3 regions of the Mesorhizobium sp. ORM8.1 genome follow, and region 1 is predicted to be linked to each of the others. Evidence: predicted binding sites of a transcription regulator. Region 1 holds the regulator's gene; each other region holds the start of a gene.
The links. The regulator LexA, encoded in region 1, represses DNA repair genes until DNA is damaged. The targets are predictions, from matches to a motif close to TGTTCNNNNTGTGTTCNG.
Positions count from the first base shown of each region.

Region 2: ACVDG8_RS05840 (ATP-dependent helicase) is a predicted target of LexA. The motif match lies at 1,795-1,812, and genes of this name have one in related genera.
Region 3: recA (recombinase RecA) is a predicted target of LexA. The motif match lies at 1,234-1,251, and genes of this name have one in related genera.

Region 1 is NZ_CM132600.1:7,339,904-7,345,111, forward strand. Features, by position in the region: partial or broken gene ACVDG8_RS36595 (ComEC/Rec2 family competence protein) at 1-2,336, shown strand, start outside; gene lexA (transcriptional repressor LexA) at 2,330-3,070, opposite strand; gene kynU (kynureninase) at 3,532-4,779, shown strand; gene ACVDG8_RS36610 (AMP-binding protein) at 4,790-5,208, opposite strand, start outside.
Region 2 is NZ_CM132600.1:1,106,309-1,111,516, reverse strand. Features, by position in the region: gene ACVDG8_RS05840 (ATP-dependent helicase) at 1-1,780, opposite strand, end outside; gene ACVDG8_RS05835 (hypothetical protein) at 2,066-2,233, opposite strand; gene ACVDG8_RS05830 (hypothetical protein) at 2,369-2,542, shown strand; gene ACVDG8_RS05825 (LysR substrate-binding domain-containing protein) at 4,005-4,973, opposite strand; gene ACVDG8_RS05820 (hypothetical protein) at 5,087-5,208, shown strand, end outside.
Region 3 is NZ_CM132600.1:7,119,509-7,124,716, forward strand. Features, by position in the region: partial or broken gene ACVDG8_RS35470 (pseudouridine-5'-phosphate glycosidase) at 1-23, opposite strand, end outside; gene ACVDG8_RS35475 (carbohydrate kinase family protein) at 74-1,012, opposite strand; gene recA (recombinase RecA) at 1,309-2,409, shown strand; gene alaS (alanine--tRNA ligase) at 2,903-5,208, shown strand, end outside.

The sequences.
Region 1 (5,208 bases):
ACCCCGACTGAAATCTTACCGCAAAACCGCGACGCGCCACGCAAGGTTTTGCCGGCATCGATCATCACGCTGCGCAAGCAGCTTCGCCGTTTTTCGCTTCCGGCATTGCGGCAAGGCGTCGGCACTGCCGCGACCACGGAACTCGATCGCGGCATCGGCTTCCTGCTGGTGCCGGTGTTCCTGGCCGCCGGCGTCATCTATTACTTCTCGCTCAGCACCGAGCCCGATCTCTACAGGCCGCTTGCGACGGTGGCCTTGATGGCCGTGTGCGCGGTCGGTTTCCGTTCCTGGCCGAGAACGCATCTCATCTTCATGGCCACGCTGTTCTGCGCCCTGGGCTTTCTGGCCGCCAAGGTCGAGACATGGCGCGCGGCAACGCCGATGCTCGGCTCCGAAATCCAGACCCGGCTGACCGGCCGCCTGGTCATCGCCGAGCCGACGGCCAATGGCCGCGTCAGGCTGACCATCGACGTCATGTCGACCGAGCATCCGACGCTGCGCTACGTGCCGGACCGCGTCAGGTTGTCTGCGCGTCGGATCCCGCCTGATATGCGAGCAGGATCGATCTTGACCGGCTACGCCAAGCTCTTGCCACCGACAGGGCCGGTGCGGCCGGACAGCTACGACTTTTCCTTCGACAGCTATTTTACCGGCATCGGCGGCAGCGGATTTTTCCTGGGCGATCCAAAATTGGTTTCAGCAACAGCCGAAGCGCCGTTTGGCGCCGGCATCGCCCTGGCCATCGAGAACGCGCGGGAAGGGATTGCCGACCACATCCGGAGCAATATCGGCGGCTCAGAAGGCGAGATCGCCGCCGCGTTGATTGTCGGCGTGCGCGCCGGCATTCCCGAAGAGATCAACGAGTCCATGCGGCGCACCGGCATCTATCACATCATCTCGATCTCGGGCCTGCACATGGCGCTGGTCGCCGGCACGATCATGGTGCTCTTGCGCGGCGCCTTCGCGCTGTTTCCGGATTTTTCGTCACGCCGGCCCGTCAAGAAATACGCCGCGGCAATAGCGCTGCTCTCGATCGCCGCATACCTCGTCATTTCCGGCATCGTGGTCGCGGCCGAGCGTAGCTTCATCATGCTGGCGGTGATGCTGGTTGCGGTGCTCTTCGACCGCGCGGCGCTGACCATGCGCAATCTGGCGATCTCGGCGATCGCCGTCATCCTGGTGTCGCCGCACGAGGTGGTCGGCCCGAGCTTCCAGATGTCGTTTGCCGCAACCGCGGCGCTCGTCGGCGTCTATGCCGGCTGGGCGGACTACCGCGCCGGCAAAATACGGGCGCCGCCGGCAAAGCTTTCATTCCTGGGTTTCTGGTCGAGAAAACTGGCTGTTGGTGTCGGCGGCGCGGCGATGACATCGCTGATCGCCGGCAGTGCGACGGTGTTGTTTGCCATCTGGCACTTCCAGCGCGTATCGCCGCTCAGCGTGGTTGCGAACCTCGCGGTCATGCCGATCGTCTCGCTGATCGTGATGCCGTTTGCGGTGCTCAGCGCATTGGCCATGCCCTTCGGTCTCGACGGTCCATTCCTCTATGTGATGGGCAAGGGCCTGACGGCGATGGTGGCGATTTCGGCGTGGCTTTCCGAGCGCTCGCCGGTCGACGCCGTCGGCTTGATCTCGATCCAGTCGGTGCTGTTGGCGACCATCGCGCTTGTCATCGCCACCATGGCGACCACCTGGCTCAGGTTCGCGGCCGTGCCTTTCGCGCTCGCCGCCTTGTTGGCGATTCCGCACGTCCGCACGCCTGACCTTCTCATTTCGGAGGACGCGCATCTGGTAGCGATGCCGATCGGTGGCGGCGAGCTTGCCATCAACCGTGAACGCTCCAACGAATTCACCACCGACAATTGGAAGCGAGCACTGCAGGCCGGGGCAATCGTGCCGCCGGAGATGTTCGCCAAAGGCGCGTTGGACGTCGCCGATCCAGTCGATTTGCCACCGGGCTCGCCCTTCTACTGCACTGGCGACCTGTGCATCGGCAGGCATCCGTCCGGCGCGATCGTGGCGCTCGCCGAGACACGCGACAGCGCCCGCCCAGCCTGCGGCTTCGCCGACCTTATCGTCATCAACGACGCCACCGCCTACAATCCTTGCTGGGATCCGCGCATTCTCGTCGTCACCAAGCGACAGCTCGCGCGTGACGGCAGCGCGGCCGTCTTCTTCGACACGCAGTCGGCAACGGCGCGGCCAGTCATTCGCTACGCCGTCGAGCAGCCGTACCGGCCCTGGCACGAGCAGCGGAAATACACCCGCGAGGCGAGGGGCTACCGCCGTACAAAAAGCCGGAGAGGACGGATGCGAAGCCCGCCCAACCGGCTCAGTAGCGCCTGATCAGTCCGACCAGCTTGCCCTGCACCTTGACGCGGTCAGGCCCGAAGATGCGCGTCTCATAGGCCGGGTTGGCGGCTTCGAGCGCGATCGAGGCGCCTTTGCGGCGGAAGCGCTTGAGCGTCGCTTCCTCGTCGTCGACCAGCGCCACCACGATCTCGCCCGGGCTCGCCGTATCGGCGTTGCGGATGATGACGGTGTCGCCATCGAAGATGCCGGCCTCGATCATCGAATCGCCCTTGACCTCGAGCGCGTAATGCTCGCCGCCCATGATCATGTCCGGCGGCACCGAGATCGAATGCGTCCGGTGCTGGATGGCGTCGATCGGTACACCGGCGGCGATACGGCCCATCACAGGGATCGACACGGCCGAGATCGCATCGTCGTCATTGCTGGGCGACGGCGCGCGCGACGATGCAGCAGGCTTGATCTGCCGGCCGAGATTGCCTTGACCCTGGCCACCCTGGATGACGCTTGGCGAAAACTTCCTCGCGGCATTGAGGCCGGGCGCGATCGAATCGGGCAGCCGCAGCACTTCAAGCGCGCGCGCCCGGTTGGGCAGCCGGCGAATGAAGCCGCGTTCTTCCAGCGCCGTGATCAGCCGATGGATGCCGGACTTCGATGCAAGGTCGAGCGCTTCCTTCATTTCGTCGAAGGACGGAGGAATGCCGCTCTCCTTCAGACGTTCGTGGATGAACATCAGGAGTTCATGTTGTTTGCGCGTCAGCATCGGCGACCCCCACGGGTTCTGAAACCAGAATCAGAAAAACAAACCCAGAACAAACACTATCTGTTCCAGTTGTGTTCCGCAACCGTTTAAAGTTTAGTGAATTTGTTAGGACAGTCGAAACCATGTTGCGCCCGCTTGGGCGCCGCCGCGACGGCCGGCTGAGCCTTAGGTCTTGATTCCGTTCCATTTTACAACCCCATCGTTCATAAGAGATAGGGCATCAGCATCGCGGATGCGCAGGGCGGGATGAGCTCTGCACCCCAGTTTACATGCGGCACCGTGAACGAAACGAACTCAAAATGCCAACTTTGGCAATGCTGCGGTCTATCGCTGGCATCGATGGACCAGCGGACAAGGACAAAAGGGTCTTGCCGGATCGTGGACGGCGGTGAGACAAACCGCGCATGGCTGGCCGGCGGCGTCATGCGCTGCGTCGGGTCCAAACGGGAGGCGATTGCACTATGACGGGAATTCCTGATCTGGCGTCTGTCGAGGCGATGGACGCCGCCGATCCGTTGCGCGCCATGCGCGATCGCTTCGTGCTGCCGGAGGGGGTCATTTATCTCGACGGCAATTCGCTGGGCGCTGCTTCACCCGATGTCTTCACCGAGATCGAGAACGCCGCCAGGCGTGAATGGGCGCAGGATCTGATCCGCGCCTGGAACACCGCCGGCTGGTTCGACATGCCGGTCGAATTGGGCGACCAGCTCGGGCGCTTGATCGGCGCGGCACCTGGCCAGACCGTCGTCTGCGATACGACTTCGATCAACATCTACAAGGTTTTGCATGCAGCGCTGGCGATGCGGCCTGAACGGTCGGTCATTGTTGCCGAGGGCGACAGCTTTCCAACCGACCTCTACATGGCGGAAGGCGCGGCCTCGACACGCCCCGGCACGGTGCTGCGGCTGGAAGGCGTCGACGCCCCGACGATCGAGGAACTGATCGACAGCCAAGTTGCGGTCATCCTGGTCAACCACGTCAACTACAAGTCCGGACGGTTGCGCGACATGGCGGCCCTGACGCGCAAGGCCCACCAGGCTGGTGCGTTGATCGTCTGGGATCTCTGTCACACCGCCGGTGCGCTGCCGGTGGACCTCGATGGCTCGAATGCCGATTTCGCCATCGGCTGCACGTACAAATACCTCAATGGCGGGCCGGGCGCGCCGGCCTTCATCTATGCCGCGAACCGTCACCATCGCGAGGTCCATCAACCGCTCAACGGCTGGTGGGGTCATGCAAGGCCTTTCGCGTTCGAGCAGGGCTATGCCGCCGGTACGGGCATCCGCCGGTTCCTGTGCGGAACGCAGCCGGTGCTGTCGATGCGGGCGCTGAAAGGCGCGCTCAATCTCTGGGACGAGGTCGACATGAACGCCGTGCGCGATAAGAGCGTCGCATTGACGGATCTGTTCATCCGGTTGGTCGAAGCCAAATGCGGCGCCTACGGCCTCGAGCTGGAAAGCCCGCGCGACGGCGCCCAACGCGGCAGCCAGGTTTCGTTCGCCCATCCGCATGGCTACCAGGTCATGCGCGCCTTGATCGAACGTGGCGTGATCGGCGATTTCCGCGCGCCGTCCACCATTCGCTTCGGCTTCACGCCGCTCTATGTCGGCTATCGCGATGTCTGGGACGCGGTCGAGGTGCTGGAAGACATCCTGGGCACCGGCGCCTGGCAGGACGCGCGCTTTGCGGTGAAAACCGCCGTCACCTGAAGCGGTCCGCTCAACGAGCCTTCTCGGAGCGCAGGCGAAAACGCTGGATCTTGCCGGTCTGGGTCTTGGGCAAGGCCGCGATGAACTTGACGGAGCGCGGGTATTTGTATGGCGCGATCGTTGCCTTGACATGATCCTGCAGGCGTTTGACGGTCGCGGCGTCCGGCGCCACGCCGGTTGCCAGCACGACATGCGCCTCGACAATCTGGCCGCGTTCGGCGTCCTCGGCGCCGATGACGGCGCATTCCGTGACGTCGGGGTGCGACAGAAGTGCTGCTTCGACCTCGGGTCCGGCAATGTTGTAGCCGGCGCTGACGATCATGTCGTCGGAGCGGGCGGCGAAGTGGAAGAAGCCGTCCTCGTCGTGGACGAAGGTGTCGCCGGTCAGGTTCCAGCCGTCGCGGACATAGTCTGCCTGGCGGCTATCGG
Region 2 (5,208 bases), 1.2 Mb from region 1:
GAATGCAGCCGTCGACGGTGTTGAGCACAAACACGTTCTTCCATTCCTGGCCCTTGGCCGAATGGATGGTCGACAGGATGAGATAGTCCTCGTCGCGATGCGGCGGTCCGGCCTGGTCGCTGGTGGCGTCCGGCGGATCGAGCGTCAGCTCGGTCAGGAAACGTTCGCGTGACGGATAGCCGGCCGCGATCTGCTCGAGCTGCAAGAGGTCGGCGCGCCGCGTGATCGCGTCCTCATGGATGCGCTCCATATGCGGCTCGTACCACAGCCTGATCCGCTCCAGGTCGGCCGGCCATTTGGGGCCGGTGCGCAGCCCGCTGTAGATGTCGAGGAACACCGGCCAGTCCCCAGCCGCGCGCTGCGGCGGCCGGAAGCGGGCAAGGCCCAGCGTCTCGTCCAGCGACGTCGCCATCGCCTCGACGATCTGCGAGGCGGCCGAAGGGCCGATCCCCGGCATCAATTGCAGGACGCGAAAACCGGCGACGCGGTCGCGCGGATTCTCGGCGAAGCGCAGCATCGCCAGCATGTCCTTGACATGCGCGGCGTCGAGGAATTTCAGGCCGCCGAATTTGACGAACGGTATGTTGCGGCGCGTCAGCTCCACTTCCAGCGGGCCGCTGTGGCTGGAGGTGCGGAACAGCACCGCCTGCGCCTTCAGCGCCGTGCCGGCCTCGCGCTCGGCAAGGATCGCCTGGCAGACGTAGTTGGCCTGTTCGCCCTCGTCGCGCACGCTGACCAGCTGCGGCTTGTGCGACGACCGGCGCTCGGTCCAGAGGTTCTTGGTGAAACGCTCGCTGGCCTCGCCGATCACCTTGTTGGCGGCGGCCAGGATCGTCTCGGTCGAGCGGTAATTGCGCTCCAGCATGACGATCTCGGCGCCTTGCGCGAACTGCTTTGGGAAATCGAGGATGTTGCGAACTTCCGCGGCGCGGAAGGAATAGATCGACTGCGCGTCGTCGCCGACCACGGTCAGGCCCGCGCCGTCCGGTTTCAGCGCCAGCAGGATCGAGGCCTGCAGCCGGTTGGTGTCCTGGTATTCGTCGACAAGCACATGGTCGAAGCGCGAGGAAAGATGCGCCGCGATCTCCGGCTCCGCCGCCATCTGCGCCCAGTAGAGCAGGAGGTCGTCGTAATCGAGCACGTTCTGCGCCTGCTTGGCCTCGACATAGGCCGCGAACAGCGCCTTGAGCTGCTCCGCCCAGGCCGCGCACCAGGGGAAGGCGGCGCCCAGCACTTCGCCCAATGGCGCCTGCGCGTTCACCGCGCGCGAATAGATCTGCAGGCAGGTGCCCTTTGTCGGGAAGCGGCTTTCGGTCCTGGAAAACCCCAGCTCGTGCCGGGCAAGGTTCATCAGGTCGGCCGAATCCTCGCGGTCGTGGATGGTGAAGGCCGCAGCGAGGCCGATCTGCTCGGCATAGTCGCGCAACAGCCGGGCGCCGATGCCATGGAACGTGCCGGCCCAGGCCAGCGCATCGGCGATGATGGCGGCGTCGCGGCCCAACACCTCGCCGGCGATGCGCTCGACGCGCTTGGCCATCTCGGACGCCGCGCGGCGCGAGAAGGTCATCAACAGGATGCGGCGCGGATCGGCGCCCTTGACGATCAGATGCGCCACGCGATGCGCCAGCGTGTTGGTCTTGCCGGAGCCGGCGCCGGCGATCACCAGCAGAGGCGCCGCCACCTTGCCGTCGCCATGCATCACCGCCAGCCGCTGCTCGTCGTTCAGCCGGATAAGGTAAGCGGGTGCTTCAAAGGACGAATCACGGGCGGCAAGGTTCATCGCCCATCAAGCATCGTTTCCGCTTTGTTCGCAACGGGATAAAGCCGGTCTCCTTGCACCGGCGATTCGCGAAACCCGATACGACAGCCAATCTCCCCCTCGTGGGGGAGATGCCCGGCAGGGCAGAGAGGGGCGCTGTCCCGCCGGCATAGGGTCAATGGCCAAGCGTATCGCGATCGATGGAGTCAACAGGCTTGGTCCAGACTAAAAGTGGCAAGGCCGAGATCTTTCGCGCCCCTCTCTATCCTGCCGGCCATTTCCCACGAGGGGAAGATCGGCTAACGTCTACCTCCTCGGCTCGACCCCCATCCTCGCCGATTGCCGCCGCAGCGCTCGCCTCTCGTCGCCGGGCATCTCCAGCGGCGCGACGTCACCCGGCACTTCCTCGACGATCCGCATCGTGACGCGATAGGCGGCGTAGGCAAACAGGCCTATCAGCAGCAGCCGTATCATGGTGATCTCCTGAAGCAGTTGGTTCGGTTGGCAGGTCAACCGCAGCCCGGGCGATTGGTTCCAGCCGTTTCTCGCAACCAAACCGCCGCCGCTTCGTTTGCCCTCGAGGAAAGGGGCGAACGAGAGGAGGTTGTCATGACGAAGCTTCCTGTGCTGCTGGCTCTTGCGGCAGGGCTCGTGCTCGCCGCCTGCGACAACAGCACGCCGCCGACCAAGGCGCCGGGCGACACGATCAACCAGGCCGACAAGAACCCGGTGCCGAATTCTGCCACCAGCGGCGATCAGCCGGGCACGCCGGCAAAGCAATAAGGTGAGATGTTGGCGCGGGCCGCGCCACACAGAAGAAGGCCGGCGCTGCTTGGGAGGAAGCTCGATAGCGCCGGCCAAGCGGGAAATCAGGCCCGCCGCACAAGCCAAGATAGCTGAGTCTCGGCTTCACGTCATGGTGCGATCGCGCTAGCCGGCTACACATGTGGACGATCCAAAACCGAGGCAAAATCCCGAAAATCTGCTGGTGTTTGCCTCTTTTCACACTTTCTCCCGCGGTTTTTTTCCACAAGTGGCGGAACGTGGTTCGCAACACCGATGAACGGCATTTTGAAAAGCACTCTTGCCCTGGCCGCCGTCGTCCTCGCAGCACTGATCCTGTGGACGATCGCCTACAACTATCAGGATCGACTGAGCGACCGGACGCTCATCGCGATAGTGGCGACCGATGCGGCAAGGCAAAATCGCGGGACGATCGCTTACGCTTCCGCCGACGGCCGGATACGGAGACCAGAGGCATCGAGGAAGATGGGCGCGAGCGCTGGTAGGCGAGAGCAGGGGTATCGCGCCATAGCCGTGAGGTGGGCCCAGCGACTTCCAAGTTTAATTTGCGAAGTTCAATTGGATCTGCGTTGGCTCCAACGCGGCCACGGTCCACCGGATCAGAGTGCGTCGGATGGTATTCGACGTGGTTGGCGAAAACAAGTCTAAAAAACTATAAAAAAACAGGCAGAATGTTTCACCAGACATCGGAATATGACTATTGCGTTTCGAAACAAAGACGCCATTATACAGTAATTGGGAACGTTTAGTAAGAAGTTCCTAATATTATCACCGCATAAGCTTGGGGTGGGTGATGGTTGCGTGGTTACGTTCATCTACTGTGGCTTGAAACGAGTAATCCATGAAAGAATCCACCGCCTTGTATTGACCCAGCTTTGGTTCGGCGGTGGACGGCAGGTAGAGTAGTTAGGTTCCCGCGGGGATAGAATGTCTCGTCGGTATCACTCAGGTGAAGTCGGTCTAGCGCTGGTGGTGGTGGCTTATACTATTTTCACCCCCTAGCATTGGCTGAATCGGCAGTCCCTAGGGCAAGGTATGCCGAAAGTCCGCCAACCAGCATCGGCTGCTCCGCTATGGTTCCCGGCGACGATCCCATGGCGAGCAAAATCGAGTGGAGCAGCATCGGCTCTGACGAGCAGGCGACGGAATGTCTTCGTCAGCTCTCTGGGAAGCTTGGACCGGATGGTATGCAGGTTTGGCTTGCCCGCTCAGGATTTGTGGCTCACAGAAATAGAATTTTCGGCGCTTCTGATACGTTAGTTGAGATATCAGCAATGTGGCCAATAAAAAAGAATGGTCTCTTATATTATCCTGGGATCTCATCGGTGGTTCAAATTAGATTGTTGGCACATAGTCAAGCGTTTTCGTTTAGGTGGAATAGAGATGGAGCCGTTAAGGTGTCTCAGTCATATACAATAAAGTAAAGCGGAGCAAAATAATGTCACGCCAGTGCCGCGCGCCTGGGCTGGCCGCCGGCGATCTCCAGGTCGAGGTCGCGCTGCGTCAGCGCCGCCTCGGCCATGATCCACTGCTTGAACAGCTCCACCTTGCGCGCGCCGAGCGTCTTGAGCGGGCTGACGAAATACCAGCCGGCGGTGTTGGGGTGGTGGACGGCGAAGGGCGCCACCAGCCGCTCGGCGCGGATGTCGCTTGCCATATAGGCACGGTTGGCGACAGCAAAGCCCATGCCGGCATTGGCCGCCTCGTAGGACATCATGCACGAATCGAAATAGGCGCTCCTGGTCTCGCCCAGCACGAAGCTGGCGCCGGCAAAGCCAAGCCATGACTGCCAGTTCTGGGTGCAGGTGTCGGAGTGGAGCAGCGTGAAATAGCGCAGATCCTCCGGCGTCACCCTCGATAGCGGCTTGTCGCCCAGCACCTCGTGGAACAGCTTGCGGCTGCACACCGGCGTCAGATCTTCCTTGAACAGCAGTTCCGACAACAGGCCGGGGAAATGGCCGTCGCCGTAGCGGATTTCAAGATCGTATTCCGAGGCCGAGAATTCATGCGTGGCATAAGAGGTCGACACCCGCATCTCGATATCGGGAAACTGCCGCTGGAAGCTCAAGAGCCTCGGAAACAGCCAGCGCGCAGCGAAAGTCGGCAAGACGCAGATCCTGAGCACATGCGCCTGCGACTGGCCGGTGGCCTCCATGCTGGCCGCCACGATCCGCTCCAGCGCCTCGCGCACGCGCGCCACATAGGTCTCGCCCTCCGGCGTCAGCGACACCGCATTGCCGCCGCGCTCGAAGATCTTGAAGCGCAGCTGGTCCTCCAGGCTTTTCACCCGCTGGCTGACGGCGGAAGCGGTGATGAACTGCTCCTCGCCGGCGCGCGTGAAATTCTTGTGCCTCGCGGCGCTTTCCACGATTTTCAGCGAATTGAGATTGACCTGACTGAGCAGTCGCACGGGGTTTGGACCTTAAGCTGCGCTTACGCTAGCACCAGCATTCCTAAATTTACAGGGGTAGGGGATTAATTGACTGTTTACCAAGTGTTGCCCCCACTTTGGAGAAAATAAAAATGAACGCCCATACAATTCCCGAACTGCGTTGCGCGATGAGCCGAGAGGCCATCATTGGCCATGAGACTTCGTGGAAAGTGTCGACCTTCGGCGTCGCCCAGTATCGTCACGGCTATGATCC
Region 3 (5,208 bases), 220 kb from region 1:
GGGCTGGCGGTTTGCGGTGTCATGTCTGTCTCCGATCCGGAGAATTGAGCTCCGGCAAGATGATTCTTTGGCCCTATGCCACTTCCCGCGCCTGCGGCACAAGGGCGAGCGCCTGCGCGAAGCTCGCCACCGTGAAGGCCGGCACGGCCTCGACGCCCTCGATGGCAAGCATTGCCGCGGCGAGGCCCTCGCGCAGGGCGGAGCGCAAGGGCAGTCCGCGCAGCATCGCGGCGACCGTGGCGCCGGTCAACGCATCGCCGGCGCCGGTGACGTCGGCAATCCGGCGTGGCGCGGGCGGATCGATTTCGAACATGCCGCTGTCGTCGAAGCCCAGCACCGGGGCGCTGCCGGCCGTGATCACGCCGGCGCCGAGGCCGGCCTGCCTCAGTCTGCCGACGGCGTCCCCGTCCGACAGATCGGCGCCGGCAAGTGCTGCCACTTCGCGGCGGTTCATGAAGAGCAGCGACAGCGCGCCAAGCAGCGGCGCCAGGCGGACGACCTTGGCCGGCGAGACGGCGATGGCAAAGACCGGACGGTCGCCGGCCAGCGCCGTCAGCCGCTCCAGCGCCGCCGTCGGCAAATTGGCGTCGCACAAAATGGCGTCGGCGGCGCCGATCGCCTCGCGCACCTTGGCGCGTCTTATCTGCTTGGGAAAAGCGAGATCGTAGAGCGCCATGTCGGCCAGGCCGACGATCAGCTCGCCCTCTGCGTCGATCAAGGCAGTATAGCTCGGCGTGACGCGGTCGAGGAACACCACCGAGAGGTCGGTTATCCCGGCATCGTCGATGGCCGAGGCAACTGTGTCTGCCGCCGCGTCGCCGCCGCGCACGGACATCAGCGATGCCGACACGCCGCGCTTCACCACGCTGCGCAACGCGTTGAAGACAACCCCGCCGACATCCTCGCGCATGACGCCCGGATTGGAGGCGGCGGGCACATAGGCGCCCGAGACCTGGCCGCGGCGGTCGATGTGGGCGCCGCCCAGCGCCAGGATTGTCGGGGATGTCGGCATGCGGTGGGATTACCTTGTTGATCGTTCGGTCGCGCACACTAGATTTCCGCTCACCGCCTCGCAATGTTCGCGCAGGGCTTCGCGATCGGCAGCGATTCGGGGCCGGGGGCTTGCGTCGCTTCTGGACCAGTCGCCGCGGCCGCGACTAACCCTGGTGAGACAAAAATAGAACAAATCCAGATATTGATTGTTTTTCAAATGTTTGTTGCCACTTGCCAAATGAGAACAAAAAAGGTACAAACTAATAAGGATTACGGATTGTCCGGCCTTCATTGACGACCAAGGGGTGATGTATCATGGCTCAGAATTCTTTGCGGCTTGTAGAGGACAAGGCAGTGGACAAATCAAAGGCTCTGGATGCGGCGCTGTCGCAAATCGAGCGCGCCTTCGGCAAGGGCTCGATCATGCGGCTCGGCGCCAACGAGCAGGTAGTCGAGATCGAAACCGTGCCAACGGGATCGCTTGGCCTCGACATCGCGCTCGGCGTCGGCGGCCTGCCGCGCGGCCGCATCGTCGAAATCTACGGGCCGGAAAGCTCGGGCAAGACGACGCTGGCGCTGCACACGGTGGCGGAAGCCCAGAAAAAGGGCGGCATCTGCGCCTTCGTCGATGCCGAACACGCGCTCGATCCGGTCTATGCCCGCAAGCTCGGCGTCGATCTGGAGAACCTCCTGATCTCGCAGCCCGATACCGGCGAGCAGGCGCTGGAAATCTGTGATACGCTGGTGCGCTCCGGCGCCATCGACGTGCTGGTGGTCGATTCGGTCGCGGCACTGACGCCGCGCGCCGAAATCGAAGGCGAGATGGGCGATTCGCTGCCGGGTCTGCAGGCCCGCCTGATGAGCCAGGCGCTGCGCAAGCTGACCGCCTCGATCTCGCGCTCCAACACCATGGTCATCTTCATCAACCAGATCCGCATGAAGATCGGCGTCATGTTCGGCTCGCCGGAAACCACCACCGGCGGCAATGCGCTGAAATTCTACGCCTCGGTGCGCCTCGACATCCGCCGCATCGGCTCGGTCAAGGACCGCGACGAGGTCGTCGGCAACCAGACCCGCGTCAAGGTGGTCAAGAACAAGCTGGCCCCGCCCTTCAAGGTGGTCGAGTTCGACATCATGTATGGCGAGGGCGTGTCGAAGACCGGCGAATTGGTCGATCTCGGCGTCAAGGCCGGCGTCATCGAGAAGTCGGGCGCCTGGTTCTCCTACAATTCGCAACGCCTCGGCCAGGGCCGCGAGAACGCAAAGCTGTTCCTGCGCGACAATCCCGACACCGCGCGCGAGGTCGAGCTGGCGTTGCGCCAGAATGCCGGTCTGATCGCCGAGAAATTCCTCGAAAATGACAGATCCGAGGGCAATGGCGATGACGGTTTCGAGGACGAAGCCGGCGCCGTGTAAGATGCTGGACCCCAGCAATGTCCGGAATAATGCCGACAGTTAGCTGGCTTGGCCGGAGTTCGGCCACAATCCTGGCATATCGGCATATGCTTATGTAATTGAGTTCTGTAGTACCGCGTTCCTGAACCGCCGGCCCTCGTGCCGGCGGTTTGCGTTTTAAGCGCCGGAATTCGAGCGCGGGGCTCTCTGGCTTGGCTTAAAGCGCGTCGCGCTGAAACGGATTCAGGCGACGCGCAGGCTTTGTTTTTGCGCATATCGTTTCCCCAAAACCGCTGCGCAGTTTTGGGCGACATGCTTAGTCCCGTGTTTCTGGACAGGGCCAAGGCCTATCGCTAAAAGGCCAATCCATCTCTTTGTTTCGACGCAATTCCGGACGGAGGGTTACGGCGAAGTCGCCGAACTTAACCGCTTCGCACTTTTCCTGGAATTGCTTTAGACACAAAACCCATTGCCGCCGGCCGTGCCGGCGGTTTTCGTGAAAAGGCAGTATGCAATGGTTGGCGTGAACGAGATCCGGTCGACATTCCTCGACTACTTCCGCAAGGAAGGGCACGAGATCGTCGCCTCGAGCCCGCTGGTGCCGCGCAACGATCCGACATTGATGTTCACCAATGCCGGCATGGTACAGTTCAAGAACGTCTTCACCGGCCTGGAGAAGCGTCCCTATTCGCGTGCCTCGACGGCGCAGAAGAGCGTGCGCGCCGGCGGCAAGCACAATGACCTCGACAATGTCGGCTACACCGCGCGCCATCTCACCTTCTTCGAGATGCTCGGCAATTTCTCGTTCGGCGATTACTTCAAGGAACGCGCCATCGAGCTTGCCTGGAACCTGATCACCAGGGAGTTCGGGCTGAACAAGGACAAGCTGCTGGTCACCGTCTACCACACCGACGACGAGGCGGCGGGGTTCTGGAAGAAGATCGCCGGCTTTTCGGAAGACCGCATAATCCGCATCGCGACCTCGGACAATTTCTGGGCGATGGGCGATACCGGCCCGTGCGGCCCGTGCTCGGAGATCTTCATCGATCGCGGCGAGCACATCTGGGGCGGCCCGCCCGGCAGCCCGGAAGAGGATGGCGACCGGTTCCTGGAATTCTGGAACCTGGTGTTCATGCAGTATGAGCAGGTGACGAAGGAAGAGCGCATCGATCTGCCGCGTCCCTCGATCGACACCGGCATGGGCCTGGAGCGCATGGCGTCCATCATGCAAGGCGTGGAAAGCGTCTTTGAGACCGACTTGTTCCGCCACCTGATCGACGCCGCCTCGTCAGCGCTCGGCCATGGCCCGGATGCGGAGAATGTCGCGTCCTACCGCGTCATTGCCGATCATCTGCGCTCGTCGTCCTTCCTGGTGGCCGACGGCGTGCTGCCGTCGAACGAAGGCCGCGGCTATGTGCTGCGCCGCATCATGCGCCGCGCCATGCGCCATGCGCAGCTGCTCGGCGCCAAGGAGCCCTTGATGTGGCAGCTGGTGCCGGCGCTGGTGCGCGAGATGGGCCAGGCCTATCCGGAACTCTTACGCGGGCAGGAACTGATCGCCGAGACGCTGAAGCTCGAGGAGACGCGTTTCGGCAAAACGCTGACGCGCGGCCTTGGCCTGCTTTCAGAAGCCACCGAGACATTGCATGCCGGCGACATGCTGGACGGTGAGACGGCCTTCAAGCTCTACGACACTTATGGCTTCCCGCTCGACCTGACGCAGGATGCGCTGCGCCAGCGCAGCATCTCGGTCGACCTTGCCGGCTTCACCGACGCGATGGAGCGGCAGAAGGCCGAGGCGCGCGCGCATTGGGCGGGCTCGGGTGAAGCGGCGACCGAGACGGTATGGTTTGCGGTGCGCGAGAAGACCGGCGCGACCGAATTCCTCGGCTATGAGACTGAAGCTGCCGAAGGCCTGATCCAGGCGCTGGTCAAGGACGGCAAGACCATCGACAGCGCCGATCAGGGCGATGCCGTTGCCGTGGTCGTCAACCAGACGCCGTTCTACGCTGAGTCCGGCGGCCAGATGGGCGACACCGGCGTAATCTCCGGCGACGGCTTCTCGATCGAGATTTCCGATACGCAGAAGAAAGCCGACGGCCTGTTCGTCCATATCGGCAAGGTCGCGAACGGCACCGTCAAGACGGGTACAGCCGTTGAACTGAAGGTCGACCATGCCCGCCGCTCGAAGCTGCGCGCCAACCATTCCGCGACCCATCTGATCCACGAGGCGCTGCGCGAGGTGCTGGGCACGCATGTGGCGCAGAAAGGCTCGCTGGTGGCGCCCGAGCGGCTGCGCTTCGACATTTCGCACAACAAGCCGATTTCGGCGCAGGATCTCGATGAGGTCGAGCGCATGGCGAACGAGATCGTCGTGCAGAACAGCCCGGTGACGACGCGCCTGATGTCGGTCGACGACGCCATTGCCGAGGGCGCCATGGCGCTGTTCGGCGAGAAATACGGCGACGAGGTGCGCGTCGTGTCGATGGGCACCGGCGTGCACGGCGCCAAGGCCAACCGTCCTTATTCGGTCGAGCTCTGCGGCGGCACGCATGTCAGATCGACCGGCGATATCGGCCTGGTGCGCATCCTGTCGGACAGCGCGGTCGCGGCCGGCGTGCGCCGCATCGAGGCGCTGACCGGCGAAGCGGCGCGCAAGCATCTCGACGAGCAGGACAAGCGCCTGAAGGCCGCGGCGGCGACGCTGAAGATCTCGCCGGCCGATGTGCCGGCGCGCGTCGAGACGCTGCTTGAGGAGCGCAAGAAGCTCGAGAAGGAGTTGACCGAGGCGCGCAAGAAGCTGGCGCTCGGCGGTGGCGC